Regions from separate parts of the Sporosarcina sp. SG10008 genome, predicted to be linked through region 1. Evidence: a T-box and tRNA genes for the amino acid it is inferred to sense, from the RefSeq annotation. Region 1 holds a T-box; the other holds one or more tRNA genes.
The links. A T-box is a leader RNA that pairs with one kind of tRNA and senses whether it is charged. The one in region 1 lies ahead of ACGLYD_RS05600 (valine--tRNA ligase), so its partner is inferred to be a tRNA-Val.
Positions count from the first base shown of each region.

Region 1 (15,046 bases):
ATTCCGTTTCTGCTCGTCAGTTTAATTCTCGGCATGCAGTGGGCGATAGTTGCACTCGATGTATGGTCCTTTTTTGATATGAAGATTATTGGTTCGTTTATCCTTCTTGCCATTTACGGTTCTGTATTATTCTTGAAGCGAAGTGGCAAGCTAACAGGAAATGACTTTGCATGGGCGAACGTATTTGCATTCCTTTTTGTTATCATCAATTTTTTTCTTGGAAGTAAGTTATCCGGGTTCCATTTTTGGTTATAACTTAATACAGCCGGGTTTCAAACCCCAGCTGTATTAAGTTAAAGCCTCTGGCGGATGCTACAGATTTTTTTTGGATTTATTATCAAGCAAACTCGAAAAAATCTGAACACAAATACGCCAAGGTGTATTCGATTAAGAAAGGTTGGATTAGTTAATATGAGAAAAATAATCGTAGGTTCAAGAAGAAGTAAACTTGCATTGACACAAACAAACTGGTTTATAGACCAGATGAAAGCTGCCGGTGCTCCATTTGAATTCGAAGTGAAAGAAATCGTTACAAAAGGAGACCAAATCCTAGATGTAATGCTGTCGAAAGTTGGCGGTAAAGGGCTTTTCGTGAAAGAGATTGAGCAGGCATTATTTAATAAAGAAATCGATTTCGCTGTACATAGCATGAAAGACATGCCAGCCGTTCTTCCAGAAGGACTTGTTATCGGTTGTATTCCTCCGCGTGAAGATGCGCGCGATGCATTCATTTCGAATGGTCATGTGAAATTCATGGACTTACCAGTAGGTGCTAAAGTTGGAACGTCTAGTTTACGTCGTAGTTCACAATTACTGCTTCTGCGTCCCGATCTTGACATCCAATGGATTCGTGGCAATATCGATACACGTCTGAAAAAAATGGTTGACGGTGAATACGATGCGATTCTTCTTGCAGCTGCCGGCATGAAGCGAATGGGCTGGAGCGCGGATGTGACTACGGAATATATGTCCGTTGAAGATTGTATTCCAGCAGTAGGACAAGGGGCACTAGCAATTGAATGCCGTTTTGATGATAAAGAGTTACTTGCAGAACTTGCGAAATTAACGGATGAAAAAACATGGAAAGAAGTTGAAGCAGAGCGTACTTTCCTAACTGAAATGGATGGTTCGTGCCAAGTTCCGATTGCCGGATTTGCGCAATATAACGGTAGCGAAATCGAATTGACGGGCTATATTGCTTCTCCAGACGCAACACAAGTGTTTAAAAAGACTTTCTCAAGCACGGATCCCGTTGAAGCGGGTATGGAAGTTGCAAAAATATTGCGTGCCGAAGGGGCTTCAGAAGTGATTGAGAAAGTGAAGGCGGATATGGATGCGTGATCGTCAACCGCTGTTAGCTGAAACGGTCATCTTTACAGGGACTCCGAAGTCTAAAGATGTCTTTGAATTGGTAAAGCGCTACGGAGGGACGCCTGTTTCATTGCCGCTTATCCAAGTGGCGGAGTTAGTGGAACAGACAGATGAACTTCGTTTGACCGCTTGTCCGATGTATGATTGGTTAATATTCACAAGTCAAAGTGCGGTTGCGGCGTTTGGTGCAAAACTCAATCGTCATGGTGTTTCTTCGGAATCAATTCCAGCGAAAATAGCAGCCGTAGGCACTCGAACTGCAGAAGCGCTTGAAAAAATTGGTTTTACAGTCGATTTCATCCCAACCGTGTTCAGTGCAGATACATTCGTAAAGGAATTTAATCCTGCTGAAACAGATATTCGACGTATTCTTTTTCTACGCGGATCAATTGCAGGCGTCACCATCAAAGAGGAAATTCCTTTTGAAGTGGATGAATGGACAGTTTATGCGACAGAGCGTGCAAATGATTTCATCGATTCACTCGTAGATTTATTGCAACAACAACAGCATTTGAGCGTTTTATTCGCAAGTCCTTCGGCAGTTGAAGTTTTTGCTGAAGAAGTGGCTCCGCGGACAGGTTGGAACGGCTTTACAATCGGGGCTATCGGACATGTGACGGAAAAAGCATTGCTAGAAGTTGGTGCGGTCGTTCATGTTAGACCCGATACATACACACTTATGGATCTCGTCGAGAAATTGGCGGGGCGAAAGGAAGGGTAATTTTGGATACTTTACAATTCAGACGCAACAGACGTTTGCGCACTTCAACTACATTGCGTTCTATGGTGAGAGAAACTGTTCTGAGGAAAGAGGACTTCATCTATCCGATTTTTGTTATAGATGGGGAAGACATCAATAATCCAATCGCTTCTATGCCGGGTGTGTTCCAGAAATCACTCGACCATTTTACAATTGAACTCGACGAAGTTGTGTCACTTGGAATTCCATCAATTATTTTATTTGGTCTTCCGGCAACTAAGGACGAATTGGGGTCGGAAGCTTATTCTGATCAAGGGATTGTCCAAAAAGCCACTCGTTTAGCGAAAGAACGTTATCCTGAACTTGTCGTCATTGCGGATACTTGCCTGTGCCAATATACAGATCACGGACATTGCGGTGTTCTAGAAGACGGTAACGTATTAAACGACCCGTCATTGGAACTGTTGACGCGTACTGCAGTAAGCCAGGCGAAGGCGGGAGCGGACATCATTGCACCGTCGAATATGATGGACGGTTTTGTAGCAGCTATTCGCCAAGGGTTAGACGCAACTGGTTTTGAGCATATCCCGATTATGTCATATGCAGTGAAATATGCATCCGCCTATTACGGACCATTCCGTGACGCTGCGGAATCCACTCCTCAATCAGGCGATCGCAAAACGTATCAAATGGATCCAGCAAACCGCATAGAAGCAATGCGTGAAGCGGAATCAGATGTTGCAGAAGGTGCTGACTTCCTAATCGTTAAACCGGCGCTTTCGTATCTCGATATTATGCGTGATGTCAAAGACAATTTTACATTGCCAGTAGTTGCATACAATGTGAGCGGCGAGTATGCAATGGTTAAAGCAGCAGCGCAAAATGGTTGGATTGATGAAAAAGCAATCGTTCTTGAAACGTTGACAAGTATGAAGCGTGCGGGTGCGGATCTCGTTATGACGTACCATGCGAAAGATGCGGCACGCTGGCTGGAGGAGAAATAATTGGGTAGAAATTATGAAAAGTCGAAACAAGCATTTGCTGAAGCGGTAAATCTTATGCCAGGAGGAGTTAACTCTCCTGTTCGTGCATTCAAATCTGTCAATATGGACCCGATTTTCATGAAGAGCGGAAAAGGCGCTATTCTTACAGACATCGATGGCAATGAATATATCGATTATGTACTATCTTGGGGTCCGCTTATTCTCGGTCATTCTGATCAAGACGTAGTTGAAGGCATTAAGCGCGTTGCAGAAACTGGAGCAAGCTTTGGTGCACCAACGTTAGCGGAAAATGAACTTGCGAAACTTGTTATTGAACGCGTTCCTTCAATTGAAATGATTCGTATGGTGTCATCCGGTACGGAAGCAACGATGAGCGCACTACGTTTGGCGCGCGGTTATACTGGTCGCAATAAGATTTTGAAATTTGAAGGCTGTTATCACGGTCACGCTGACTCACTGCTCATTAAAGCGGGTTCTGGCGTTGCAACACTTGGCCTACCAGATAGCCCGGGTGTGCCTGAATCGGTTGCGAAAAACACAATTACTGTTCCTTATAACGATTTAGAAAGCATTAAAGTCGCAATTCAAGAATTTGGTGACGACTTAGCGGCAATTATTGTTGAGCCTGTCGCGGGTAATATGGGTGTTGTCCCACCTGAACCAGGTTTCCTTGAAGGATTGCGTGAGTTGACAGAGAAAAACGGCACGCTTCTTATTTTTGATGAAGTAATGACGGGCTTCCGTGTTGGCTATAATTGCGCACAAGGTTATTACGGTTTGACGCCGGATATTACATGTCTCGGAAAAGTAATTGGCGGCGGCCTTCCAGTTGGTGCATATGGAGGGAAACGTGAAATTATGGAAAACATGGCTCCTGCAGGAACGATTTATCAGGCAGGAACTTTATCAGGTAATCCACTGGCGATGACTGCAGGTATTGAAACGTTGAAAAAACTAACGCCTGCATCTTATGAACACTTCATTAAACTTGGTGATCAGCTAGAAGCCGGTTTCCGTTCGGCGGCTGAAAAGTTTGATATCCCGCACACGGTAAACCGTGCAGGCTCGATGATCGGCTTTTTCTTCACCAACGAAAAAGTGTCGAATTACGACAAAGCGAAAACGGCTGACCTTGAATTATTTGCTGATTACTATCGCTTAATGGCTGAAGAGGGTATCTTCCTTCCACCATCTCAGTTTGAAGGCATGTTCCTATCAACTGCGCATACAGAAGCGCATATTGAAAAGACGATTGAAGCGTTCCATACGGTGTTTGCTAAACTTCGTGCGTAAAAAAAGCTTAGTCAATTCAAATACGAATTCGATAGTTGTGTTTGTTTTAATAATAAAGACAATATCCTCCGACTAGTTTACTGGTCGGAGGATATTTGCGTTCGATCTATTTAATCTTCTATTGTAACCATGCCGCGCATACAATTGTTTGTGAAGGAATAGAAGGAGGGAACAGGTATGGAGAAAAAACAGTGGTCAATGGAGGAAAGTTTCTATTTCCCAGAACATGCTGGTGTACCGACTGGTGTACAGTCAGTCACAGTGACGCCAAGGTATACTGAAGAGCGTACAGAAGACTCAGTCCGGTTGACAGGCATTTATCATATTGCGGCGAATGTCGAATTCGGTGAAGGGCTAAGGGCGGAGGAATGGGACGATTCATTTATCCTCATTGACGATGTCGAAGTGGATGGCAAAGACGGTTATTTTGAATACGCGGTACCGCTTAATATTGACTTGCCTTCAGTAGCAGAGAGCCCATTGGAGATTGTAACAACGCAAGCAACAGGTAAATCAGACGGACAAGGTACTTATGGAGTTGTCTGGAATGTAGAATGTACGTACACAGAAGCGGTTGCAATAGTGGAAGAGCCTGAGGAAGTGCAAGTAGCGGTCGCGGTTGCAGCGCCGATTGTAGCAGCAATTGACAGCACTCCGTTAGACGAGATGGACGAAGTGCTGTCGTTCATTGCGGAGCTTACGGATGGCATATCGACGACAGCCTACCGTTCAAATGATGTTTTTGTAAAGAACGAAAGCTAAACCACACAGGAAACAGAACAATAGAAAGTCGCCTGTCGTCGGTATGATCAATAATCGTACCAACTGAAAAAGGCAAATAGGGATAATGATTCCTTTACAGTAAAATCGACATCTTCGAAGCCAAGGAGGAAGTAGGTAAGGGTTATATCCTCTACGCATAACACAATCCTTTCGTTATATACTTGACGAGCAACCGGTTATTCCGTTACAATTATTGCAATTGTATATGGATGCGATGATTGGGATAGTACGTGAATGGATTAGACTAAAGAGAGGGTTCGAGTGCTGAAAGGACCTGTCGATTATTTACCGAATGTAACCCATGAGCAGTTTCCGTGAAAGTGTGTTCAAAAAGAAAAACATTTTTGAGCGTAGTAGCGGAAGCCGGTTTGAAGCCGTTATCGAAGTTTGAGGTGCACAGCTCTTTTGTGTGCACGAATAAAGGTGGTACCGCGAACAGCTCCTTCGTCCTTTAAGGCGATAGGAGTTTTTTTGTACCCAAAAATAAAGGAGGAAATAACATGTCAACTGAAAACAACACGTCGATGCCGACGAAATATGATCCACAGACAATTGAAGCAGGTCGTTACGAATGGTGGCTGAAAGGGAAGTACTTTGAAGCGCAACCAGAAAGCGATAAAACGCCCTATACAATTGTTATTCCGCCGCCGAACGTCACAGGTAAACTTCACCTAGGCCATGCATGGGATACAACCTTACAAGACATCATGACGCGTATGAAACGTATGCAAGGCTATGATGCACTATGGCTTCCAGGAATGGATCATGCGGGAATCGCGACACAGGCTCGTGTTGAAGCAAAACTTCGTGAAGAAGGAACGACACGTTATGATTTAGGCCGCGAAAAATTCGTTGAAGAAACATGGAAATGGAAAGACGAGTACGCAGGACATATTCGTGCGCAATGGGCGAAACTTGGTTTGGGTCTTGATTATACACGTGAACGATTTACCCTGGATGAAGGACTTTCGAAAGCAGTACAGGAAGTTTTCATTAAACTCTACAACAAAGGGCTTATCTACCGTGGCGAATATATTATCAACTGGGATCCGGCAACGAAAACAGCTATATCCGATATCGAAGTTATCCATAAAGACATACAGGGTGCTTTCTATCATATGCGTTACCCACTAGCAGACGGAACGGGCAGTATCGAAATTGCGACAACTCGACCTGAAACAATGCTTGGGGACACTGCTGTTGCAGTCCATCCTGAAGATGAGCGCTACAAGCATTTAATCGGCAAAACGGTTAAATTACCGATTGTCGGCCGTGAAATCCCGATTATTGCAGACGATTATGTCGACATGGAATTTGGAAGTGGTGCCGTGAAAATTACACCTGCACATGACCCGAATGACTTTGAAATCGGTAACCGTCACAATCTTCCACGTGTTCTTGTGATGAATGAAGACGGTTCAATGAATAAGCTTGCTGGTAAATACGAAGGAATGGATCGCTTCGAATGCCGTAAAGAAATCGTTAAAGACTTGCAGGAGATGGCTGTTCTATTCAACATTGAAGAACATAATCATTCTGTCGGTCACTCTGAACGCAGTGGTGCTGTCGTTGAACCGTATTTATCAACACAATGGTTCGTTAAAATGCAGCCACTTGCTAATGAAGCGATTAAATTACAAGAAGCAGAAGACAAAGTAAACTTTGTCCCGGACCGTTTCGAAAAAACGTATTTAACATGGATGGAAAATGTCCATGACTGGTGTATCTCGCGTCAACTTTGGTGGGGCCACCGCATCCCAGCTTGGTACCACAACGAAACGGGCGAAATACATGTCGGTCATGAAGCGCCTGCTGACAGTGAAAACTGGAGCCAGGACAATGACGTTCTTGATACATGGTTCTCATCTGCGCTTTGGCCGTTCTCAACAATGGGCTGGCCGGATCTCGACAATGAAGAATTTAAACGTTATTACCCAACAGATGCACTCGTAACGGGCTATGACATCATTTTCTTCTGGGTATCACGGATGATCTTCCAAGGCATCGAATTTACAGAACAGCGTCCATTTAAAGACGTCTTAATTCACGGACTCGTACGTGCAGAAGATGGTCGTAAAATGTCTAAATCACTTGGTAACGGCGTCGACCCAATGGATGTTATTGAAAAATACGGAGCGGATGCACTGCGCTACTTCTTGTCAACCGGTTCATCGCCAGGGCAGGACCTTCGCTACTCAACTGAAAAAGTTGAAGCCATCTGGAACTTTGCCAATAAAATCTGGAATGCATCCCGTTTCGCACTTATGAACATGGATGGCATGACTTACGAAGAAATAGATTTGACTGGTGAAAAATCCGTTGCAGATGCATGGATTCTGACAAGGTTGAATGAAACAATCGACCAAGTGACGAAACTTGCAGATCGTTATGAGTTCGGTGAAGTCGGCCGTGCACTTTATAACTTCATCTGGGATGATTTCTGTGACTGGTACATCGAAATGGCGAAACTGCCATTATACGGTGAAGATGAAACAGCGAAGAAAATGACACGCTCAGTACTGGCATACGTACTCGATAATACAATGCGTCTATTACACCCATTCATGCCGTTTATTACAGAAGAAATCTGGCAGAACCTACCGCATGAAGGCGAGTCAATCACAATCGCTGCATGGCCGGTTGCAGATCCTGATCTTACTGATAAAACGCGTGCAACAGATATGAAACTGCTGATGGATATCATCCGCGCAGTACGTAATATCCGTGCAGAAGTAAATACACCATTAAGCAAAAAAGTACCACTCTATATTTCAGCTAAAGACGATGCAACTGTAGCCGTGTTGGAAGCAAATCGCAGCTACATCGAACGATTCTGTAACCCTGAGACATTAACGCTAGGCAACAACATCACAGCACCAGGCAAATCGATGTCAGCTGTCGTTACAGGAGCAGAACTGTTCTTACCACTTGAAGGTCTTTTGAACATTGACGAAGAGCTCGCACGTCTGACAAAAGAACTTGCGAAATGGCAAGGTGAAGTAAAACGCGTTCAAGGCAAACTTTCCAACGAACGCTTCATGTCAAAAGCGCCTGAAGCAGTAGTTGCAGAAGAGCGAGCTAAAGAAAGTGACTATCTAGAAAAATACGCGGCAGTAGAGCGGCGTATGCAGGAATTGAAGGAAATCTGATTTTAAAGCAAAGAGACCTTATCGCGAATATGCGATGAGGTCTTTTCGTTTGATAAATTATTCATCGAGTTGCTTAAGGCTAGTAATTTGAATTATTGTTATATCAGTTTTGATTATGAATTATAGAATGTGGTAATATAGATTTATATTAGTCTATGAATATTTAATAATATAGTACAAACATAGGGATAAATAACTATATAAGGCAAAGTAAATATTTCTTTAGAATAGGCTTCGACTATCACTGTTAAGCGCCTTCGATTAACTTTTAAATGTATGCATATGTTCAATATAAATAGCACGAATGAAAAGGATGATAGACATGGGGAAGTTTAAACTTAAAAAGGCTTTGGGGGAAAATGGGTTATCACTTGTTGAAGTGCTTGCCTCTTTCGTTATTTTAACCCTCTTACTAACAACCTTTTTAATGATGTTCATACAGTCAGCTAAGGTTAATAAGGCATCTGAGCATATTATTGATGCGACTTATATTGCGCAGACTGAGATGGAAAATATATATGCGCTAAGTAAAACTACTAAAAATGGTGCAAAAGAAGCGACTATTAAAGGTTTAGGTTATACAAATGGATCAAAGGAAAATGGTTGGATTGTATTTGAAAAAAAGTATAATTCTAATGTTTTAATAAAAGTTAAATTACAAAATAAAAAAGGTAACATGGATCGTGTATTAGTGGAAGTGCGTGGTATACCTGATGATAACCTTCAAGCCCAAATGGAAAATGTAGTAGTTTGGAGGGCTGATTAAAAATGAAAAAGTATTTAAATAATGAAAGAGGACTCACCTTAGTTGAAATCCTTGCAGTTATAATCATTGGCTCGATTATTATGTTATTAATTTCAAATGTTCATTTATTTGGCCAGAAACAATATAAAAGCCAATCAGAAAAATCAAGGCATTTATATGATGTGACCTATGCAGCGAAGGTGATTACGAAGGAGATTCGGAAAGCTGACGAGAAGGGAATAGCAAATATTGGTTCAAAGAGCGATCACATCAAATTGACAAGTGTTATTGAGTATAAATATAATAGTGCGAATAAATCTATTGAGAATAAAGATGGAACGATTTTTGTTAAAGATATTGAAAATTTTTATGTAAGTAAGTCTAGTAGTGAAGTGGTTCTTAGAATTATTAGTATTACTGGTGAAGAAATTAACACTAAGATAACACTAAGAAAGGGTGACTAATTTGGAAAAGCCGCCAAGAAGAAATCATTTTCATACAAACAATAGCGGATTCACCCTTGTTGGTGTATTAATGGTACTTGTTGTTTTATCTGTCCTTGGACTAAGTATTTTGATGATCACATCAAACTCTGTGAAATTGTCTGCAGGGGAAAGAGATGATCAATCTGTGTTTTATATTGCTGAGGCTGGGTTAACTGTTGAAATGGATGAGATAGAGGGTCAGATACAGTCAACTTACAGCAATACAAACGATGCAAATAGCTTTTTTAATGAACTATTCCAAAAAATTATCATTTCAGGGAAATATTCTTCAACATCATTTGAGAAGACTTTGGGAGAAATAACTCCTAAAGCAAAAATAGATGTAGTAGAACAAAATAGTGGGAATCCTACTCGATTATATAAACTTACTTCAACAGGTATTATCGATAAAAAAAGTAGGGTAGTGGAACGTGAATTTTCAGTGACATGGGTACCTAAAAGCAGTGGGTTTGGTGAAATGGCGATTATTATGAAGGAAGATATTATTTTGAACGGAAAAGTTGTGGGAGATATAGCGACTCTTAAAAAGGGAGTGGGTAGTGTACAAGTAGATTGGGCTGGAAATGAAGTGTTTTTTGGCGAAATTTATGTTCCACCTGGTTATGAGCAGAGTGCAATATCAAGAAAGGACTGGATGAAATTTAATCCGGTAGTTCATCGAATCAACACTTTACCTGAATTTATTCTGCCAAGATTCCCGTCAATACCGACTTACCCTAATAGTAATAAGTTTAACTATATATCTCTTGAATATGGGGATGAAACCATGAAGTTAGATGGGAATTCAACAATGGGGAAGTTAATTGTAAGTGGCAGTCATAAATTAACAATAGATGTAGGAGATTCTGATAAAGAACTTGTTTTGGATGAGTTAGATCTTGGTGGAAGTGGTGTGATCTTTATTAGAGGAAAAGGGAAACTAAAATTATATATCAAAAACAAGCTTAACATTACAAATGGAATGTTGAACCCACAAACCCTTACTGAGAAATTGGAAAAGAAAGTCGATGCGGATAATATTAGTGAAGACCATCTCAGAAAACTTGAAATTTATTATAAAGGATCAAATACATTTTCAGTTAGTTCAAATTTGAAAATATATGCATCTATATATACGGAAACTGCAAATGTTTCTATAACAAGTAGTTCATCTATATTTGGAAATATTCTTTCTGGTGGAAGGTCATTTAAAGTGACAGGTAATGGGAATGTACAGCCATCATTATATTTTGCGCCGAATGCCGATTTTGAAGTGTCAGGTAGTGGCAAGGTTTATGGTTCAATTATTGGGAAATCGATTAACATATTTGGTGGTGGAGAAGTCCACTATAAATCTCCTTTATTAACTGATGGTTCACTTGCTCCCGGATTCGGAAGTTCTGGAGAAGTGGAGATTGTTAAAAAAGCCGAGAGAGAGAAGTGAATATTGGGTTAAAAATATTCTGGTGCCAGTCACTCAAACCATTTATGTCTTTTCTACAATTATAGGAAAAGGTGTATCTACAAAAATCTCTTTGTGTCAAAAGTGACAGTGGGAGATTTTTTGTAGTAAGCTCTTCTTTGTTTATCACTTACATAAAAATAGTCAAATATGAATTATAAACTTATTCAATTTACGAATGGAGGAAAAGATGAAATTCCATCTCTTCGTCTTAATTGTGTTATCACCTAGGAGGCTTATATTAGTTTCGATATTGGCAATCGAGAATTAATTATCGAAACAACGGACTTTGAAAATAAGGATATTCAAACAGTGAGCATTATTGAGGGAGATTCATTCGTGTCATCAGGTCTTGATCCAGAAACTTTAATGAGTTCTTGATTTGGAGATGGATTTGAAATTATTCCTGTATTAAGGGGGCAACTAGGAATGTTTATAGGGAACCTTTATTTCGAACATTGGAACTTGGTTTTGGTCTATGAAATTGAAAATCGTCGGTACTGAAGATTTGCGAGTGTCTGTCTTGGTCGCATGAGGAACGTTGTCTGGGGTGTCCCTATAGTATTGTACTTAAGTGAAGTCGCTCACACAATTCACTTATAGAATCATGAAATTCTGAGGACTTTATTGTGAAGAAGAGATACCATGCAATCATAATATTAATTATCACAGTTGCTGCAATTTACCTGAGTGCGAATAAGAATACTTTGGAGTCAAGCCACTTTTTTAATAATAAGATTGACACTCAAGAACCTTATAATGAGTGAAGAAGTGATGGAACGCAGCCAGACTTAGAAGCCTTCATAAAAAAAGAAGTGGATCAATATATGTATCTTAACTTCGGAAGTGTTTTCGAAACAACTTGGTATGATTCGGTATCAGGCTCATCTGCCACTATTAATGAAAGTGGTCGGGTATTTGTTGTGCAATCTAAGGGGGATAGCTTTGATTCGAAAGCATACAATTATAGGAGTGGCATTTTGTATTATTTCAATGACAAGACATTAGATTCGAGGTACAAGGTAGATAAAGTAATTTTGATTTCCGAGGATTTTGGGATTCTTAAAGAGTCCAAGATTATTAAATCGTGAGATGCTCATGTCATTCATTCTTTGGCTAAAACTATATATTCGGCACTACTTATTTAGAATTAATTAAGTGGTATATCTCACCCGTATAACTAAAAAGTCTAGAGAAGGAGCGACAAAGCGGTATTAGGGGAATATTCCATTTGTTAAGTGCCGACTATACTGCTTTGGAATTCTATCTGTCATTAAGGTAACTATATATATTAAACATACGACCACAAGTGAAAACTGAGCGAAGTGGATTTGAAGGGAATCTGTATATCAACTTCATCCATGGTGCAAAGTCACTCATACAATTAAAATAATGAAAAAAGATCAGACATCTACGTAAGTGTCTGATCTTCTGCATGTTTACTCAAGTTGCTTGTCTTTATGTGTCCCGGGAAAGTTTCACCTTAATATACCCCATCAATTTCTCCGCTACCGAAAGCTCATACGTAACATACAATGACCGTGCCCCGACAGGATCCTCAATCTCATTCAACAGCCATCTTCCTTCAGGCAACAACAAAAAGTCAATCCCCACATAATCGCTTTTTATTGCTCGGGAAATAGTATGCGCATCTTTTTCCTGCCAGCTAGAAAGTATGTATTTTTCGACGGAGCCACCAAGTGTGTAGTTTGATTTGAATGTCCCATGACCAGTGCGTTTTACGGCTCCGACAACTTCATTGCCAATCATAAATACGCGTATATCTCGGGCACCGGATTCGATGAAGGGTTGGACAATTAGTTTTCGGTCGTGGAATTTGGTGAAAAACAACTTCGCGTCCGCAGTTGATGTACAAAGAAAAACTTCATTCCCACCATGGCCATCGACCGTTTTCAACACGCAAGGATACGAATTAATTTCTTCGATAGAACGAATTCTTCGCGTAGGCACAGCTGGAACGCCGAGCAGGTTAGCAAGTTCAAATGTCCGCAATTTATCGTTTGCAATTCGGTTCACTTCTGCTCGGTTGAATACTCGAAAACCTTTTAGTTCAAATGTAGCAGCGCGTTCAGGATTGCGATCTCTGAAAAGAATGAAATCTGCATCTGAATTTGGTTTTTCATCTTCAACTAGCAATTGCAGTTCAATTCCAATTTTCTCGGATTCGATTATCAAATCATCAATAAACGCATGATTTCTAACTGATTCAGCCTTTGAATAATAAACATAGCCCTTCAACCTAACTTCCTCAAAATATAGGCGATCATCGCATCTGCAACATTGATCCCGGTCACATTGTAAATATTACGAATGTGGGCGGCCGCATTGACCTCACAGACGAGGGGTTCTTCGTTGTCACCGAACAATAAGTCGACACCGGCAAACTCTGCACCGACTGCGTGGGCAGCTTGTATCGCTAACGCTTTCTGTTGGTCTGTTAGTTCGATTACTGTTGCCACACCGCCATTCGTTATATTCGCCCGGAAATCAGTTTCAGAGTGACGGTGCATTGCTGCTACAATCTCGTCCCCGACGATGTTCACCCGAATATCACGACCTCTGCTTGTTGCGATGAATTTCTGAAATACATAGTCGATACCGCGCAATTCATCCGTCTTTTCATAAAATTGCTCTTCTGTTTCAATCAAATACACTTTCATGCCGAATGAACCATGACCTTCTTTAATGACCATTGGCAGTCCTAGACGTCCCAACACTTGTTCATAGTAACCTGAATCTTTGATTGTGAAATTCGGATACACTTTCGGTGCAATAATTGTTTCGGGCATCGCAATGCCCTGCTTCGAAAGTTCGAGATATTGTATGGCTTTATTATCACATGTTTCAATGACATCGGGATCGTTGAAAACAGGGATTCCTGAGTTTTTCAAGAAATTAGCGAGTAGAATATCTTTATCTAGAAAGATAACAAAATCGGGACGATTCTCTAAAACCGTATCCAAATTCATCATCACTTCATAGTTCTTCTTGAGTTCAGTGCAAACACCCGCGCGTTCCGCAGCTTCTTTCATCAGTTCAGCTTGATCCTTAAATTTATCGCTTGTTAAACTTCCATTATAAATAACCCAACAACTTTGCATTAGGAACCCTCCGGGAATGATATACTTTTTCTAACTAGATTCTAACATACGGAGGGATAGTTTTGATTCCAAAAATGAATGTATATAAAAAACGATGGGGAATTGATAGTGATGACTCTATTAAGCCTGGTCTTGAGGCAGTGCAGGAAGCGCTTGTAAAAATGGGTAGTCCCGAAAAACCATTGCAAGTTATCCATGTAACAGGGACGAATGGGAAAGGTTCTACGATTGCATTTATGGAAGCAATTTTGAAAGAGCATGGATTGTCGACAGGTGTTTTTTCGTCGCCAGCAATTATCGACATACATGATCAAATACGTATAAATGGGGAAGTGATAACGGAAGAGGAATTAGATAAATCATTTCAGGCGATGAAGGAAGCAGGATTGAGCGGGTTCCTGACAGATTTTGAATTGCTAACTGTAGCAGCATTTACAACGTTTAGACGACTTGCGCCCGATTATGTTTTACTAGAAACAGGAATGGGTGGACTGCTAGACAGTACGAATGTCGTGACACCACTTGTTTCGGTTATTACTTCAATAGCACTTGATCATACTGCGTTTCTAGGGACGACTGTTGCGGAAGTGGCAAGGCATAAGGGAGGCATTATAAAAAAGGGAATTCCTGTTGTAACAGGGCTGTTACTTGAAGAGGAAGCACTCAAAGTTGTCCGTACTATTTCAAGTCAGCAAGGTAGCGCCCTTTTTATGTACGGTGAGCGTTTTGATATGAAGGATGATTTGTTTAACGGAACTGAAACGTTCCAGTTGGCTGGACGAAAAATGAAAGGGCTGCACCAAGGTGTAAATGCCGCGGTTGCGATTCAATCACTTCTAGTGGCTGGCATTCAGCTTGCTGAAGAAGCGGTCTCTTGGGCAGTTGCTATCACGCAACTCGCACATCGTTTCCAGGAAATATCACCAGGGGTC
Region 1 is NZ_CP172607.1:1,148,806-1,163,851, forward strand. Features, by position in the region: gene ACGLYD_RS05570 (cytochrome c biogenesis protein) at 1-255, shown strand, start outside; gene hemC (hydroxymethylbilane synthase) at 412-1,341, shown strand; gene ACGLYD_RS05580 (uroporphyrinogen-III synthase) at 1,334-2,092, shown strand; gene hemB (porphobilinogen synthase) at 2,095-3,075, shown strand; gene hemL (glutamate-1-semialdehyde 2,1-aminomutase) at 3,076-4,368, shown strand; gene ACGLYD_RS05595 (hypothetical protein) at 4,546-5,130, shown strand; T-box leader at 5,357-5,606, shown strand; gene ACGLYD_RS05600 (valine--tRNA ligase) at 5,652-8,300, shown strand; gene ACGLYD_RS05605 (hypothetical protein) at 8,623-9,066, shown strand; gene ACGLYD_RS05610 (PilW family protein) at 9,069-9,509, shown strand; gene ACGLYD_RS05615 (PilX N-terminal domain-containing pilus assembly protein) at 9,511-10,974, shown strand; gene ACGLYD_RS05620 (RimK family alpha-L-glutamate ligase) at 12,451-13,251, opposite strand; gene ACGLYD_RS05625 (RimK family alpha-L-glutamate ligase) at 13,248-14,114, opposite strand; gene ACGLYD_RS05630 (bifunctional folylpolyglutamate synthase/dihydrofolate synthase) at 14,177-15,046, shown strand, end outside.

Region 2 (14,275 bases), 1.0 Mb from region 1:
TTCATGAACATCTCAATATATTGCGGCGTATATTCAGTCATTTTACGTACTGCTTGGCTCGGCGATATTTCATCCATAAATGACATAAGCTGAGTCGTGAATATTTCCGGGAAGACGACGAAATCGGAGTTGGCATCAGACGCGACGTCAACGAAGTATTCACACTGATGAGCCATGTCGTCGAATGATGAAATCTTGCGCATCAAGTATTGGACAACGCAAATACGTACTGGATAACTTGTCTTGAAATGACGCTTCGTCAGCGGTTTATAATCAACGTTATTCCATTCCATAAGTGTTGCATATTTCTTCGATGCTTTATCGTCCGGTAGATAGTTTGGATTAACCCTCATCAACGTAAAGTCATTCATCAGTTGGAACGTCAGTACAGGATCATAGATTTTATGGCGCGACACAGAATCTACATATTCACGCGGCGACATTTCTTCGGCAAATTTATGGTAGTTCGGGATCCGACCACCTAGGATAATCGACTTCAAATTGAGCTCTCTCGCAAGTTCTTTACGTGCTTCATACAAACGCTGTCCGACCTTCATACGGCGGTAGCCAGGATGCACCATAACTTCGATGCCGTACATATTATAACCGTCGGGATTATGGTTTGTTATGTAACCTTCATCAGTGACATCATCCCATGTATGGCGGTCGTCATACTCATCGAAATTGATGATTAGACTGGAGCATGAACCGATGATTTCCCCATCCAATTCAGCAACCATCTGTCCTTCCGGAAAATTTTCTAAATGACTCTTTAGATGCCCCTCTTCCCACGGTTCCATACCAGGGAAACATAATTCCTGCATACTTAAAAGCCTCGTTATATCCTCAAATTTCATCTGACGAATAACCATACTTATTTCAAACTCAGACAAATCAAATTCTTCACTCATCCGAAACACCTCTTCCCAACCTGTATCTCTCCATTATACCGCAGTTGCCCCTACAGTTAATAATGTTTTACTTGTTTAATACGACACCCTATAATCAAATGTGTATGTAGTTTACCAAGCAGGAGATGATTGTATGCAAAAACGACTAGAAAACAGTCTCATTATTATTTGGACAGTTTCATTTGTCGCAACGCTCGGTTCGTTATACTTTTCGGAAGTACGCGGATATGAGCCCTGTACGCTCTGTTGGTACCAGCGGATTCTGATGTATCCAATCGTACTCATTTCAGGTGTCGCCCTGTTCCAAAAAAACGCACGAATTGCCTTGACTCTAGCTGTTTTCTCGATTGTTGGTGGAAGTATCTCCCTCTATCATTATGGAATTCAAAAGCTGACTTTTTTGAGCAATAGTGCACCTACTTGTGGAAACGTGTCTTGTACAGGACAATACATCAACTATCTCGGATTCATCACCATTCCATTCTTGGCGCTTTTGGCATTTTTAATCATCTTTATTACAAGCCTTTTCATGATGAAATGGCAGAAGGAGTCGAAGTAACTTGAAAAAATTATTAATCATTGGCGGTGCTATTGTCGCGGTCTTCATCCTCATTGTCGTATTATCGAACAAAGCGGACCAAGCAAAAATGAAAGACAATCCATATGGAACGGATAATCTTGAAAAACCAACAATCGATTTGATCGGCAATGAAAACTACAGCAACATCGTCTTGCCAGATACTCTGTTCAAAAAAATCGAGGCCGGTGAATCAGTAACGGCCTATTATTTCCACCCTGAATGTCAATTTTGCATGGAAATGACACCTGTTTTGATGCCAATTGCAAAAGAGATGGATGTCAACGTACTGCAATATAACATGATGGAATTTGGTGATAAAGCCGGAATGGATACAGACTATAAAATTGAACGTTGGCCGGCCCTCGTCCACTACAAAGATGGTAAAGAAGTCGGACGTATGCTCGGTGCACAACCCGAGGAAAATATCCGTGCATTTTTCAATGAATTCGAAGGCAAATAATATGGAACGAAGTCTAAGTTCGCTGCGTCCTGCGGCAACTAGGAGGGATGAAGTACAATCCCTCACGCTTCATGACCTACATCCTGTAGGCCCACGACTGGAAGGAATGATTTAAATGGCTTTATTTCATTATAAAACACAAGAAGACAATATGACGGTTGAATACTTGCTCAAAGATAAATGGCAAGGCGGTAAAAAGACGGTCCACCTTATGCGTATGGCCAAGAGTGTACTAGATTCGAACGGCGAACCCGTAGACGACTGGCGCTTACCTCTCGCGAAAGGTACAGAATTGGTGTTTACTTTCCCTGATGCAGCTTCCACGTATATTGCTGATGAACAAGTTGAACTTACCGTACTTTTTGAAGACGAGCATATCCTGGCAGCTGTTAAACCTGCTGGTATGACAACACATCCCGATGGTCCAAGGGACAAAGGTACACTGATGAATGCTGTCATGGCATATGTTAAAAACAATGGCGGGGATTATGCCGAGCATATCCATCGTCTTGATAAAGGAACTTCCGGTGTTGTTCTCGTTGCGAAGCATCCAATTGCGAAGGCACTCTTCGACCGTATGATTGAGAATAATGACATCTCACGGAAATACACTGCAGAAGTTGACGGTTACTTGAAACGACCTAAAGGTTCCATTAGACTTCCGATTGGAAAAGACCGCCATCATCCAGCCAAACGAATTGTTTCAATGTCTGGACAAGCCGCTGTTACAAACTTCCGACTTATTGAACGTAAAGAAGAGACTTCCATTGTAGAGGCTGATCTTGAAACCGGTCGGACACACCAAATCCGCGTACATTTATCACATATTGGATACCCAGTTACAGGCGATACACTATATGACGGCAGTGAAACGGAAGACGGTCATTATCGGTTAACTGCAACTGCGTTATCGTTCATCCATCCATTTACAGAAGAACAGACGCTTATTGAAATGAAAAATATCTAAAAAATGCCATGGAGAGTATTTCTCCATGGCATTTTTTTAATAAATTGCACTTAGTTTGTGACATCCTCAGAACGCGGCATTTTTAGTCTAGGTACTCCTAAGTTCGCTCCTACTGAATCAAATTAAAACGCTAGTTGACGGATTCCATTCTCAAGACGCTCATCAACTTCTTTTGCATCTTCAATATGTTCCACAATTAGATTATGTGCTTGTGAGAATAAACTTTTCGCACCGTGAAGTTCATGTTTCACTTCTTCGGACAGTTTTTTCTGTTCTTCAATCATTTCTTGAATAGCACCAATGTCACCTTGGCTTACCTCAATCGTGCTTAGGATGCTTTCAATTTTTAATGCAGTTGCCAAACTTACTTCGACTCCTTTTTCAACGAGCTCAGCACTTTTCCTTGTAGCGGCAAGCGCTTGCTCGATTTCATTGCGAAGTGAAGAAGTTAATGTTTGGATGTTTGCCGTACTATCCGACGTGCTTTCTGCAAGTTTCCTTACTTCTTGGGCAACGACCGCGAACCCTTTTCCGGATTCTCCAGCCCGTGCCGCCTCGATTGACGCATTCAATGCAAGCAAATTTGTCTGCGCTGCAATATCTTCAATGACGCCGACAATTGACTGTATCTCAACTGATCTAGCGCTTAAGTTCGTCATGTTCTGTTCGGAAGCTTGAATTTGGATTCCCAAATCTTTGATTACATCGGCTGTCGCCTTTACCTCTTTCGTTCCTTCTGATGCTTCTTTAACCATGCTATGAGATTGTTCTTCAAGTGAACGACCTTTTTCAAACAAGTCCTGTGACTTTTCCGAAGTTCTTTCGCTTAGTTCACCTACGTTTTCAAACCTTGTCTCAATCTGACTAACTGCTTCACCTAATACGTTATGTTGCGCGTTTACTTTTTCATGCTGATTAACAGCAGCATTCAGCTCGCTTTTTAAGTCAGTTAAACGTCCTTGATCCTGTTGTTCTTTATCCGAATACGCCAACTTCAAACGGTCAATTTCTAGTTGAAGACGATCATCCTCGATACCCTTTTTCTTGCTTCTGAACATGGTAATCAATTCCTCCTACACCCTTTTTTTCATCATACCATAAAATACCTCATTTTGAATGTAGTATTTGTGCTAAAAGTTGCAATACTATGAATAGCATTAAGACTTATGACACATATCAGGCACGCTAATGAAATTAGTATGAATCCGGATTGGTTCCCGTCCGCTCATCGCGATTAAGTGCGTTAATCGATGCCATTTCTTCAGATGACAGTTCAAAATCGGCAACTTCATTATTTTCACTTATACGTTCAGGTGTCACCGACTTTGGAATAACGATGAGATTATTTTGCAAATGCCATCTGATAATAACTTGCGCAGGTGTTTTACCGTACTGTTCGCCGATAGTAAGAAGCGTTGGTTCTGCAAGTAGCTTCCCACGTGCAAGCGGTGACCAAGACGTCACAGCAATTCCATTCTCTTCGCAAAACGCACGGAGCGGTTCCTGTGTTAGATACGGATGGAGTTCAATCTGGTTCACCATTGGCGCAACATTTGCTTTTACAAGGATTTTTTCAAGATGATGGGCATGATGATTGGAGACACCTGTTGTACGGATCAGTTTTTCGTCATACAACCGTTCAATCGCTTTATAAGTGTCGACATATTTTTCTGACACAGGCCAATGTGTCAAATATAGATCCAAATAATCTAAGCCTAGTTTCTTCAATGAAGTCTCGAATGCGCGGAGTGTCCCGTCATAGCCCTGATCAGTATTCCATACCTTCGATGTGATGAACAGCTCTTCCCTTGGAACACCAGAGTGACGGACCGCTTCCCCCGTTTCCCTTTCATTCTCATAGATTGCCGCTGTGTCAATTGCGCGATATCCTGTTTCTATTGCGTATGTAATTGCTTCGACAGTCTGACCCGGATCCGTCATCTTATAGACGCCAAGTCCTAATTGTGGCATTTTCACACCATTTGCTAGCTCAAGTGTTCCGTTGAATCGTTTTGTCATTTGAATTTCCCCTTTCGAAACTTATTCTTTAATTGTACAAGCGGCATTCGAATATTACGAATTACCTGATTGCATTTCAGAGTTGAATTTTAACGTAAAAACGAATATTATTGTAAATGTACTTCATTTCGTTCGTATTCTGAAAGGAGATTTACATTGTTTCATTTAAAAAAACATAATACCACTGTGAAAACGGAAGTATTGGCAGGTATGACAACTTTTTTGACAATGGCCTATATTGTCATCGTCAATCCGATTATTCTCGCTGACGCCGGCGTACCATTCGAGCAAGTATTCATTGCGACAATTATCGCTGCGGTTATCGGTACACTTTGGATGGCACTTTTCGCCAATTATCCAATTGCAATTGCACCAGGAATGGGATTGAATGCTTATTTTACATCGGTTGTTCTCGCATCTGATGGTCAACTCGACTACATGACTGCTTTTTCTGCAGTATTCATAGCTGGATTAATATTTGTTCTGTTGTCCTTGACTTCATTCCGTGAAAAATTAATTGAATCAATTCCTGAGAGTCTGAAGCTCGGGATTACAGCTGGGATAGGGTTATTCATCGCCTTTATCGGCTTGCGTCTTTCTGGACTCGTCGCTCCACATGAGGCGAACCTTGTTAAGCTTGGCGACCTTACGTCTCCGCCCGTTCTACTCGCTTTGTTCGGCCTTCTCGTGACGGTTATTCTTATGACTTTGAATATCTATGGTTCGATTTTCATTGGAATGGTTCTAACTGGAATTGTCGCAGTCTTTACGGGTCAGCTCAAATTTGAAGGTGCCTTATGGAAAATGCCTCAATTACCGGAAGGGATTCTTGTTTGGAATCCGATTACTGCATTCGGTGACGTCATTTCACATGGTTTGTATGGGGTGGTTTTTGCCTTTCTCATCGTTACCTTGTTCGATACCACCGGCACGATGATTGGTGTTGCAAAACAGGCTGGCCTTATGAAAGGCAATAAGCTGCCACGTGCACGTCATGCATTACTTGCAGATTCTGTTGCAACAACATTCGGATCGATGTTCGGTACGAGTCCAACAACGGCGTACATCGAATCTTCATCTGGTGTTGCAGTAGGTGGCCGGACAGGATTGACATCACTGACTGTCTCTATCCTCTTCCTTGTCGCGGCATTTTTCGGTCCACTCGTCAGTACATTGTCTGGTGTATCTGCAATCACAGCTCCTGCTTTGATTATCGTCGGAAGCTTGATGATTGGTGCAGTGAAAGATATTGATTGGGATTCATTCGATGAAGCATTCCCAGCCTTCCTCGTTATTCTAACAATGCCACTCACTTCGAGCATTGCGACAGGAATCGCTCTTGGTTTCATCACATACCCGCTATTGAAAGTTGTGAAAGGGAAAGGAAAACAAGTTCCTATCCTGTTATATATTTTCGCGGTACTGTTCACCTATCAGCTGCTCTATTTACCACATTAAAAAATACCCTTCCGTTAGTATTCGGAAGGGTATTTTTTACATATTGATTTAGCGTCTAGAAGTGATAGCCGACATTACGAGCGCTCCTGCAGTTAGTAGGTGCATGAACCAGCCAATGAACGGAATAGCACTCACTATGCTCGTTACGAGACCTAGGATGGGTGCTGCCTTACCCTGCATGTCCCGAATTGAAAGCAGTAACGTAATTGCATGTAAAACGAACATGACACCCAGCACTGAATATCCGGAGCTTATAACAAAAACTCCTCCAATGATCGGAATTGCAAGAAAACCTTCTGCAATTGCCGTGATCCATTTCATTCCTGTCGAGTAATTTTTCATACTATATTCTACCTCCATATTATTTAAGTCGTTATGTTATATACGGACAAGCCGACAAAAAGTTTCATTTTTCTTGGCTCTGTCACAATTTTTCCTGACGGTCGTTTCAATTCCATTTAAAATAGGGTATACTTAACGAAGCTACTAATGAATTTACAGGAGGTACCTATCATGACAGTAATTCTAATTATAGGTGTTTGCTTTGCATTCCTATCTGCAATTTTCACAGGCGGATACGATGATAAACCGGGCAAGGTTAAGATACCTGGCCTAAAAAAATAACAATAAGTAAAACGGGACATGCCTTCAGGCTGCCCCGTTTTTTTATACCAATCCTGGATAAGATTGTTGCCTAAGTGCTTCATATATAAGTATCGCCGCCGTGTTCGATAAATTAAGCGACCGAATGTTGTCGTTCATCGGGATTCGTAGACACCGTTCTTTATTCTCCTCTAAAATTTCTTCAGGAAGTCCGCTCGTCTCTTTACCGAAGACGAAAAATATATCTGTTGCACCATCAGAATAATCGAATGCAGTATGAGTCCTTTCACCGTGTTTTGTCAAAAAGTAAAAAACAGCATCGGGATTCGCCGCGAATAGCTCACGAATTCCTTCATGATATGTAATGTCGACGTGCTCCCAGTAATCGAGCCCCGCACGTTTCAACATTTTGTCATCCGTCGAAAATCCAAGCGGTTTCACAAGATGAAGTTTCGCTCCTGTTCCTGCGCATGTCCTTGCAATATTCCCTGTGTTTGCAGGGATTTGTGGTTCAAATAACGCTACGTGTATGGCCATCTCAGTGATTCCTCCAATTAAACTTTTTCTTACTATAGATTTGTTGAAATATAGAACCCCATTGAATTTACTTCTGCTGCCTCTTGTAAGGAGCCTTCGTTTAGTTTATATAGGCATTCATTTCTTCAGTATATAAGTATCCGCTGCCTTTTCTAATTCAACACGCACTTCCGGATCTTCCTCTTTCGATAATGCTTCCTTAATCGCTACATATCCTTCTTCCAAACCAATTCGACCAAGTGCCCATGCAATCGTACCACGAATGACGGGCCTTGGATCGTTCTCTAACATACTGATCAATTCAGGTACCGCAGACTCCTCCTTAAAATGTGCGAGTGCAATAATTGCATTTCGCTGAATCGGATTTTTTCCGCGCCAAGATCCTGATACATGTCCAAATTTCTCTTTAAATTCTCGATTCGACAACCTGAGCACAGGCTGAAGAAGTGGCTTCGCCAGTTCAGGGTCCGGTTGGAATGCTTGCTGATGCAAATTATGCTTTCCTTTATTTTTCGGACATACCGTTTGACATGTATCACACCCGTATATCCGATTACCAAACTCCGCACGAAATTCTTCCGGGATTGGCTTTTTCGACTGTGTAAGGAAAGCAATGCAACGCTGCGCATTTAATTGACCACCCTGAATCAATGCACCAGTTGGACATACGTCAAGACAAAGTGTGCAATCCCCACATTCATCTTCCATTGGAACGTCCGGCGCAAAAGGGATATTGGTAATCATTTCACCCAGGTACACATACGAACCGAATTCCGGCGTAATTATTGAACAGTTTTTTGCCGACCAGCCAATCCCCGCCCGTTCTGCAACAGCGCGGTCTGCAAGCTCACCCGTATCTACCATCGAGCGAACCTTTGCTTTAGGTGCATGTTCTAGTATAAATTCCTCAAGCAGTCTCAGCTTCTCACGAAGGACCGTATGATAATCTGTTCCCCATGATGCACGGCAAAAAATACCCCGGCGCTCGCCTTTTTTTCCTCTCGGAGAATCTGCCATTTTGGATGGATAAGCTACAGCAATTGCAATAATGCTTTCTGCTTGATCAAGCAAAAGAGCAGGTTCTGTCCGTTTATCTAAATCCTTTTCTTCAAAACCCGACTGATAGCCTAGTTCTTGCTGCCGCTTCAAGCGGTTTTTCAACTCACGAAATGGTGCAGCTGTTGTAAAACCAATTTTGTCGATGCCGATTGACTCCGCATAGTCCCTCACTGACTGTTGCAACTGAACAGCATTCACACTGTATCGCCTCCACTATGCTACTATTGAATTAAACTATATAAAGGGTGAAGTCATTGATTATTGAAATGGATATGAAGCTTTTAGGTGCCGTACCCGGATTAAAATTGGGCATTAACCATTATACCAAAATTACAGTGTCAGAATCGCCTCAAATGCTAAAAGGAAAATTGCAATTATTCCAAGAGCAACTTTTCTTTGAGCTGGAGAACAAGTCCGTCCCCGAATTCCCTGGCATTAAAGAATGGCGTACTGTGTGGAAAGCACTTGGCGCAGACCCTAATCGATACCGTCATTCTACAGAAGCACTTATGCGCCGGATTAAGAAGCAAAACTACATCGATCCATTCCACAATGCTGTCGACTTGAATAACTTCTTTTCCTTGCAGCACGAAATTCCAGTAGGCATCTATGACCTCGAAAAAATTGTCGGCGATATAGTCGTTACTTCAGGGACAGAAGAGGATGGATATGATGGATTGAATGGTCGTTTTAATTCATTACAAAACATTCTACTGTTAAAAGATGATTATAGCCCATTCGGTAGTCCATATGTCGATTCTATACGTAGCGCTGTAACAGAAGATACGACAGACGCGTTACATATCTTCTTCCTACGCCCGTCCATGGATGCTACTGAAGCGTTTGAACTGACAACAGCATGTGGGAACATGTTTACTAGTCTTAGTGGTGGAGATGTTCGTTCATATGTTTTGCACGAGGGACAAACTTCCATTATAGTTGACTGACAATGTTTCTAAATGGGGGGAATGAACAAGTGAGCAACATAACACTCGCTGAAGCTGTAAAATTAAAAAGTGTTTTAACAAAACGAATTCATGAGCTTGAAGATGAAATGAGACGCGTAGCCTTTACGAATGTAGAAAAAGGCAACACCCCTGATCAAGGACCACGTAGCCTTAAAATCGTAGAAACAGAATTGGATGAAGTCCGTTTAGATAGTCGAGTGCTCGACCGTCTCATGTATCGTGCCAATATCGATAATGAAATCGAGTTCCAAGGGCAACAACTTGCGATTGTCGAAGCGATTGAACTTGCCATACAATTGCGTGCAAAAGCCCGCTTTTACAAAGAACTCTCTATGGCAGAAAAAGAAGAGATTCAATACGGCTACTCTGAAGGTACGGTCGTATACCGTGTTGCTTTATTCGTTCCTGAGGATTATCGGGTGAAATCATTGCAAGCAGAAAAGGATGCACATAAGTTATCTAATTCTATTAATGCAAAAAACTATTCGATTGTCTTGAAATTTGATGATACGAAGTACTTTTAATGCCCTTGGAAAGGTGAGACTCCTCTCCAGGGCATAGAGTAGGGATCAATCCAATTTAAATTGCAGGCAAACCAATAACCTGTCACCATTTACTTTGTGACCAATCCCCAATGACCAACCAAGGCAATTGCAATGGACAACCCAAACTAGTGTCATCGGATCCCCTCTATGAAAATCGCTCCTTACGCTTCGGCGGTAAGGAGCGATTTTGTTTACTACCCATTTTTGAAGCGCTGTGTTTTCTCACAATCGATTAGTAACGTCCAGGTTCCACTCTCTAGAAAACTTGTGCCACCAAGTTTATCAAGTCGACTTTTCCTGATGAAATGCCTCTTACTCATTTTCTGCAATATGCTTCAGAGCTCTTGCTCGACTCACAATAAAGTTTCTCATATAGCTTTCCAAAAACAACTTATCCGCAATAACACCAATCACTCCACAGGGTGATCTATATTGAAATCTGTCAATCATCAGAGTGCCATTATCCTTCTCAATAAACTCATGAATATGGTGAAAAGATTGGAATGCTCCTTTCACCATTATGTCTTCAAACATATACGGTATATCCATCACCGTTACTTTGGCAGTTAGTCTTTGTCTTATACCGAAATGAACGGCCTCCCATGTAACAATATCCCCGGCCAGCAATAAACCTGTTGTCACCCCACCGACAGCCTTCTCTTTCGTCCCCTCTGTTGTACGGGTATGAATATCCACGTCTCGTGCAAGATCAAAGCAACGTTCTACCGAGGCTTGAATGAACTCCTGGTGTTCAATTAATGGCATAATGTTTCCCCTACTCTCTATTCTTTTATCTAAATATATATTGAAATAAAGAATTAAATTACATTGAATTCTTTAAAGTGCTAGGGGTAGCCAAAGCCCACGTTCGCTCAGTTAAGTCAACTTATATAGTAGAAATTAAACACAAAAAAACACAACCGAAGTTGTGTTTTACATCTGATACCCGAGGCCGGACTTGAACCGGCACGCCTTACGGCATCGCATTTTGAGTGCGACGTGTCTGCCATTCCACCACTCGGGCATAACACTATTTAGTTTACAAACAACGATACATAAGAAAATTGGAGGCGGCAACCGGAATCGAACCGGTGGTAAGGGTGTTGCAGACCCATGCCTTACCGCTTGGCTATGCCGCCGTAGATGATGGAGCGGAAGACGGGATTCGAACCCGCGACCCCGACCTTGGCAAGGTCGTATTCTACCACTGAACTACTTCCGCGAAACTGGGGTAGCTGGATTCGAACCAACGAGTGACGGAGTCAAAGTCCGTTGCCTTACCGCTTGGCTATACCCCAAAAAGATAAATGGGGCGACTGAAGGGAATCGAACCCTCGAGTGTCGGAACCACAATCCGATGTGTTAACCACTTCACCACAATCGCCATGATATCTAGTTTGTTTTAATTGAATATAAAATGGGGCGACTGAAGGGAATCGAACCCTCGAATGTCGGAACCACAATCCGATGTGTTAACCACTTCACCACAATCGCCATGATATATAAGTTTGTTTTAATTGGATAGATAAATGGGGCGACTGAAGGGAATCGAACCCTCGAGTGTCGGAACCACAATCCGATGTGTTAACCACTTCACCACAATCGCCATAATATTAGATTATACTAAAAAAAATGGCAGGGGCAGTAGGAATCGAACCCACATCAAAGGTTTTGGAGACCTCTATTCTACCGTTAAACTATGCCCCTAAAACTGGTGGTGGGGGGCGGATTCGAACCGCCGAACCCGTAGGGAGCGGATTTACAGTCCGCCGCGTTTAGCCACTTCGCTACCCCACCATATAGGTGTAAATGGTGCCGGAGAAAGGACTTGAACCCTCAACCTACTGATTACAAGTCAGTTGCTCTACCAGTTGAGCTACTCCGGCACAAATATTAAAATGGTGGCTCAGGACGGAATCGAACCGCCGACACAAGGATTTTCAGTCCTTTGCTCTACCGACTGAGCTACTGAGCCACATATTTGGTTTACATTAAGATATTAGCTTATTCTAAACCTTATAAGAAAAATAAAAATGGCGGTCCCGACCGGGATCGAACCGGCGATCTCCTGCGTGACAGGCAGGCATGTTAACCGCTACACCACGGGACCATTTGGTTGCGGGGGCAGGATTTGAACCTGCGACCTTCGGGTTATGAGCCCGACGAGATACCACTTCTCCACCCCGCGACAACAATATAATGTATTCATTTGATAAAGAGCTAATCATTTACATGTCAGCTATATGATCTGCTGTATCATGATAAAATTTGGTTGCGGGGGCAGGATTTGAACCTGCGACCTTCGGGTTATGAGCCCGACGAGATACCACTTCTCCACCCCGCGACAATAGTATTTATATAATTAAATATATGTAAGTTTCTTTAAGCGGTGAATCTGCTTAAAAAACTTAATGGTGGAGGATGACGGGCTCGAACCGCCGACCCCCTGCTTGTAAGGCAGGTGCTCTCCCAGCTGAGCTAATCCTCCTGGGTAAAATTGCGATAAGCGACGCATCTCTTTGTCAGCTTCATTCGCTCAGTCAGTCACGTACTAATGTACGCTCCTTCCTTCTCCCAATTTTAACGAGAGTGTGCTATGCTCGAATTACTGAATTAAAGTCTACGTGCTTAATGATGAATTTCTAAAAAGTTATGGTGACCCCTACGGGATTCGAACCCGTGATACCGCCGTGAAAGGGCGGTGTCTTAACCGCTTGACCAAGGGGCCTTAATTTATCATTTATATGAATCTGGCGGAGAGCAAGGGATTTGAACCCTTGAAACAGCGTTAGCCGCTTACATGATTTCCAATCATGCTCCTTCGGCCACTCGGACAGCTCTCCTAAATGGCTCCGCAGGTAGGACTCGAACCTACGACCGATCGGTTAACAGCCGATTGCTCTACCACTGAGCTACTGCGGAATAATATTAAGAACATACATTAAGTATCTTCTTTTGGACTAACAGACCAGCGACGTCCTACTCTCACAGGGGGAAACCCCCAACTACCATCGGCGCTGAAGAGCTTAACTTCCGTGTTCGGTATGGGAACGGGTGTGACCTCTTCGCAATCGTCACTGAACTATTTTCCACAAGACAAGATTAATTATATCATACCTTGTTGTTACTTGCAAGCGTTTTTACAAAATAATTAATTTTGTTCGCTCAAAACTGAATAAAACAGACATTGTGCTACACAAAATCAGGGTAATCAAGCCCTTTTCAAAATTGGTTAAGTCCTCGATCGATTAGTATCCGTCAGCTCCACACGTCGCCGTGCTTCCACCCCAGACCTATCAACCTCATCTTCTTTGAGGGATCTTACTTACTTGCGTAATGGGAAATCTCATCTCGAGGGGGGCTTCATGCTTAGATGCTTTCAGCATTTATCCCGTCCATACATAGCTACCCAGCGATGCCTTTGGCAAGACAACTGGTACACCAGAGGTATGTCCATCCCGGTCCTCTCGTACTAAGGACAGCTCCTCTCAAATTTCCTGCGCCCGCGACGGATAGGGACCGAACTGTCTCACGACGTTCTGAACCCAGCTCGCGTACCGCTTTAATGGGCGAACAGCCCAACCCTTGGGACCGACTACAGCCCCAGGATGCGATGAGCCGACATCGAGGTGCCAAACCTCCCCGTCGATGTGGACTCTTGGGGGAGATAAGCCTGTTATCCCCGGGGTAGCTTTTATCCGTTGAGCGATGGCCCTTCCATGCGGAACCACCGGATCACTAAGCCCGTCTTTCGACCCTGCTCGACTTGTAGGTCTCGCAGTCAAGCTCCCTTATGCCTTTGCACTCTACGAATGATGTCCAACCATTCTGAGGGAACCTTTGGGCGCCTCCGTTACTCTTTAGGAGGCGACCGCCCCAGTCAAACTGCCCGCCTGACACTGTCTCCTGCCCCGATAAGGGGCATGGGTTAGAAGTCCAATACAGCCAGGGTAGTATCCCACCAACGCCTCATCCGAAGCTAGCGCTCCGGAATCCAAGGCTCCTACCTATCCTGTACAGGCTGCACCGGAATTCAATATCAGGTTACAGTAAAGCTCCACGGGGTCTTTCCGTCCTGTCGCGGGTAACCTGCATCTTCACAGGTATTATAATTTCACCGAGTCTCTCGTTGAGACAGTGCCCAGATCGTTACGCCTTTCGTGCGGGT
Region 2 is NZ_CP172607.1:152,609-166,883, reverse strand. Features, by position in the region: gene ACGLYD_RS00855 (bifunctional GNAT family N-acetyltransferase/carbon-nitrogen hydrolase family protein) at 1-911, opposite strand, end outside; gene ACGLYD_RS00850 (disulfide oxidoreductase) at 1,045-1,470, shown strand; gene ACGLYD_RS00845 (co-chaperone YbbN) at 1,472-1,951, shown strand; gene ACGLYD_RS00840 (RluA family pseudouridine synthase) at 2,067-2,918, shown strand; gene ACGLYD_RS00835 (methyl-accepting chemotaxis protein) at 3,041-3,976, opposite strand; gene ACGLYD_RS00830 (aldo/keto reductase) at 4,113-4,937, opposite strand; gene ACGLYD_RS00825 (NCS2 family permease) at 5,094-6,395, shown strand; gene ACGLYD_RS00820 (hypothetical protein) at 6,444-6,737, opposite strand; gene trmL (tRNA (uridine(34)/cytosine(34)/5-carboxymethylaminomethyluridine(34)-2'-O)-methyltransferase TrmL) at 7,062-7,535, opposite strand; gene queG (tRNA epoxyqueuosine(34) reductase QueG) at 7,653-8,792, opposite strand; gene ACGLYD_RS00805 (B3/4 domain-containing protein) at 8,849-9,541, shown strand; gene ACGLYD_RS00800 (hypothetical protein) at 9,571-10,086, shown strand; gene ACGLYD_RS00795 (SRPBCC family protein) at 10,420-10,872, opposite strand; tRNA gene ACGLYD_RS00790 (tRNA-Leu) at 11,051-11,131, opposite strand; tRNA gene ACGLYD_RS00785 (tRNA-Cys) at 11,173-11,246, opposite strand; tRNA gene ACGLYD_RS00780 (tRNA-Gly) at 11,255-11,329, opposite strand; tRNA gene ACGLYD_RS00775 (tRNA-Gln) at 11,334-11,405, opposite strand; tRNA gene ACGLYD_RS00770 (tRNA-His) at 11,416-11,491, opposite strand; tRNA gene ACGLYD_RS00765 (tRNA-His) at 11,526-11,601, opposite strand; tRNA gene ACGLYD_RS00760 (tRNA-His) at 11,638-11,713, opposite strand; tRNA gene ACGLYD_RS00755 (tRNA-Trp) at 11,741-11,814, opposite strand; tRNA gene ACGLYD_RS00750 (tRNA-Tyr) at 11,820-11,904, opposite strand; tRNA gene ACGLYD_RS00745 (tRNA-Thr) at 11,918-11,993, opposite strand; tRNA gene ACGLYD_RS00740 (tRNA-Phe) at 12,007-12,082, opposite strand; tRNA gene ACGLYD_RS00735 (tRNA-Asp) at 12,142-12,217, opposite strand; tRNA gene ACGLYD_RS00730 (tRNA-Met) at 12,221-12,295, opposite strand; tRNA gene ACGLYD_RS00725 (tRNA-Met) at 12,377-12,451, opposite strand; tRNA gene ACGLYD_RS00720 (tRNA-Val) at 12,520-12,595, opposite strand; tRNA gene ACGLYD_RS00715 (tRNA-Glu) at 12,761-12,835, opposite strand; tRNA gene ACGLYD_RS00710 (tRNA-Ser) at 12,859-12,950, opposite strand; tRNA gene ACGLYD_RS00705 (tRNA-Asn) at 12,955-13,029, opposite strand; rRNA gene rrf (5S ribosomal RNA) at 13,074-13,189, opposite strand; rRNA gene ACGLYD_RS00695 (23S ribosomal RNA) at 13,336-14,275, opposite strand, start outside.
Region 2: it encodes a tRNA-Val, which carries the amino acid that the T-box ahead of ACGLYD_RS05600 (valine--tRNA ligase) is inferred to sense. The anticodon was not compared.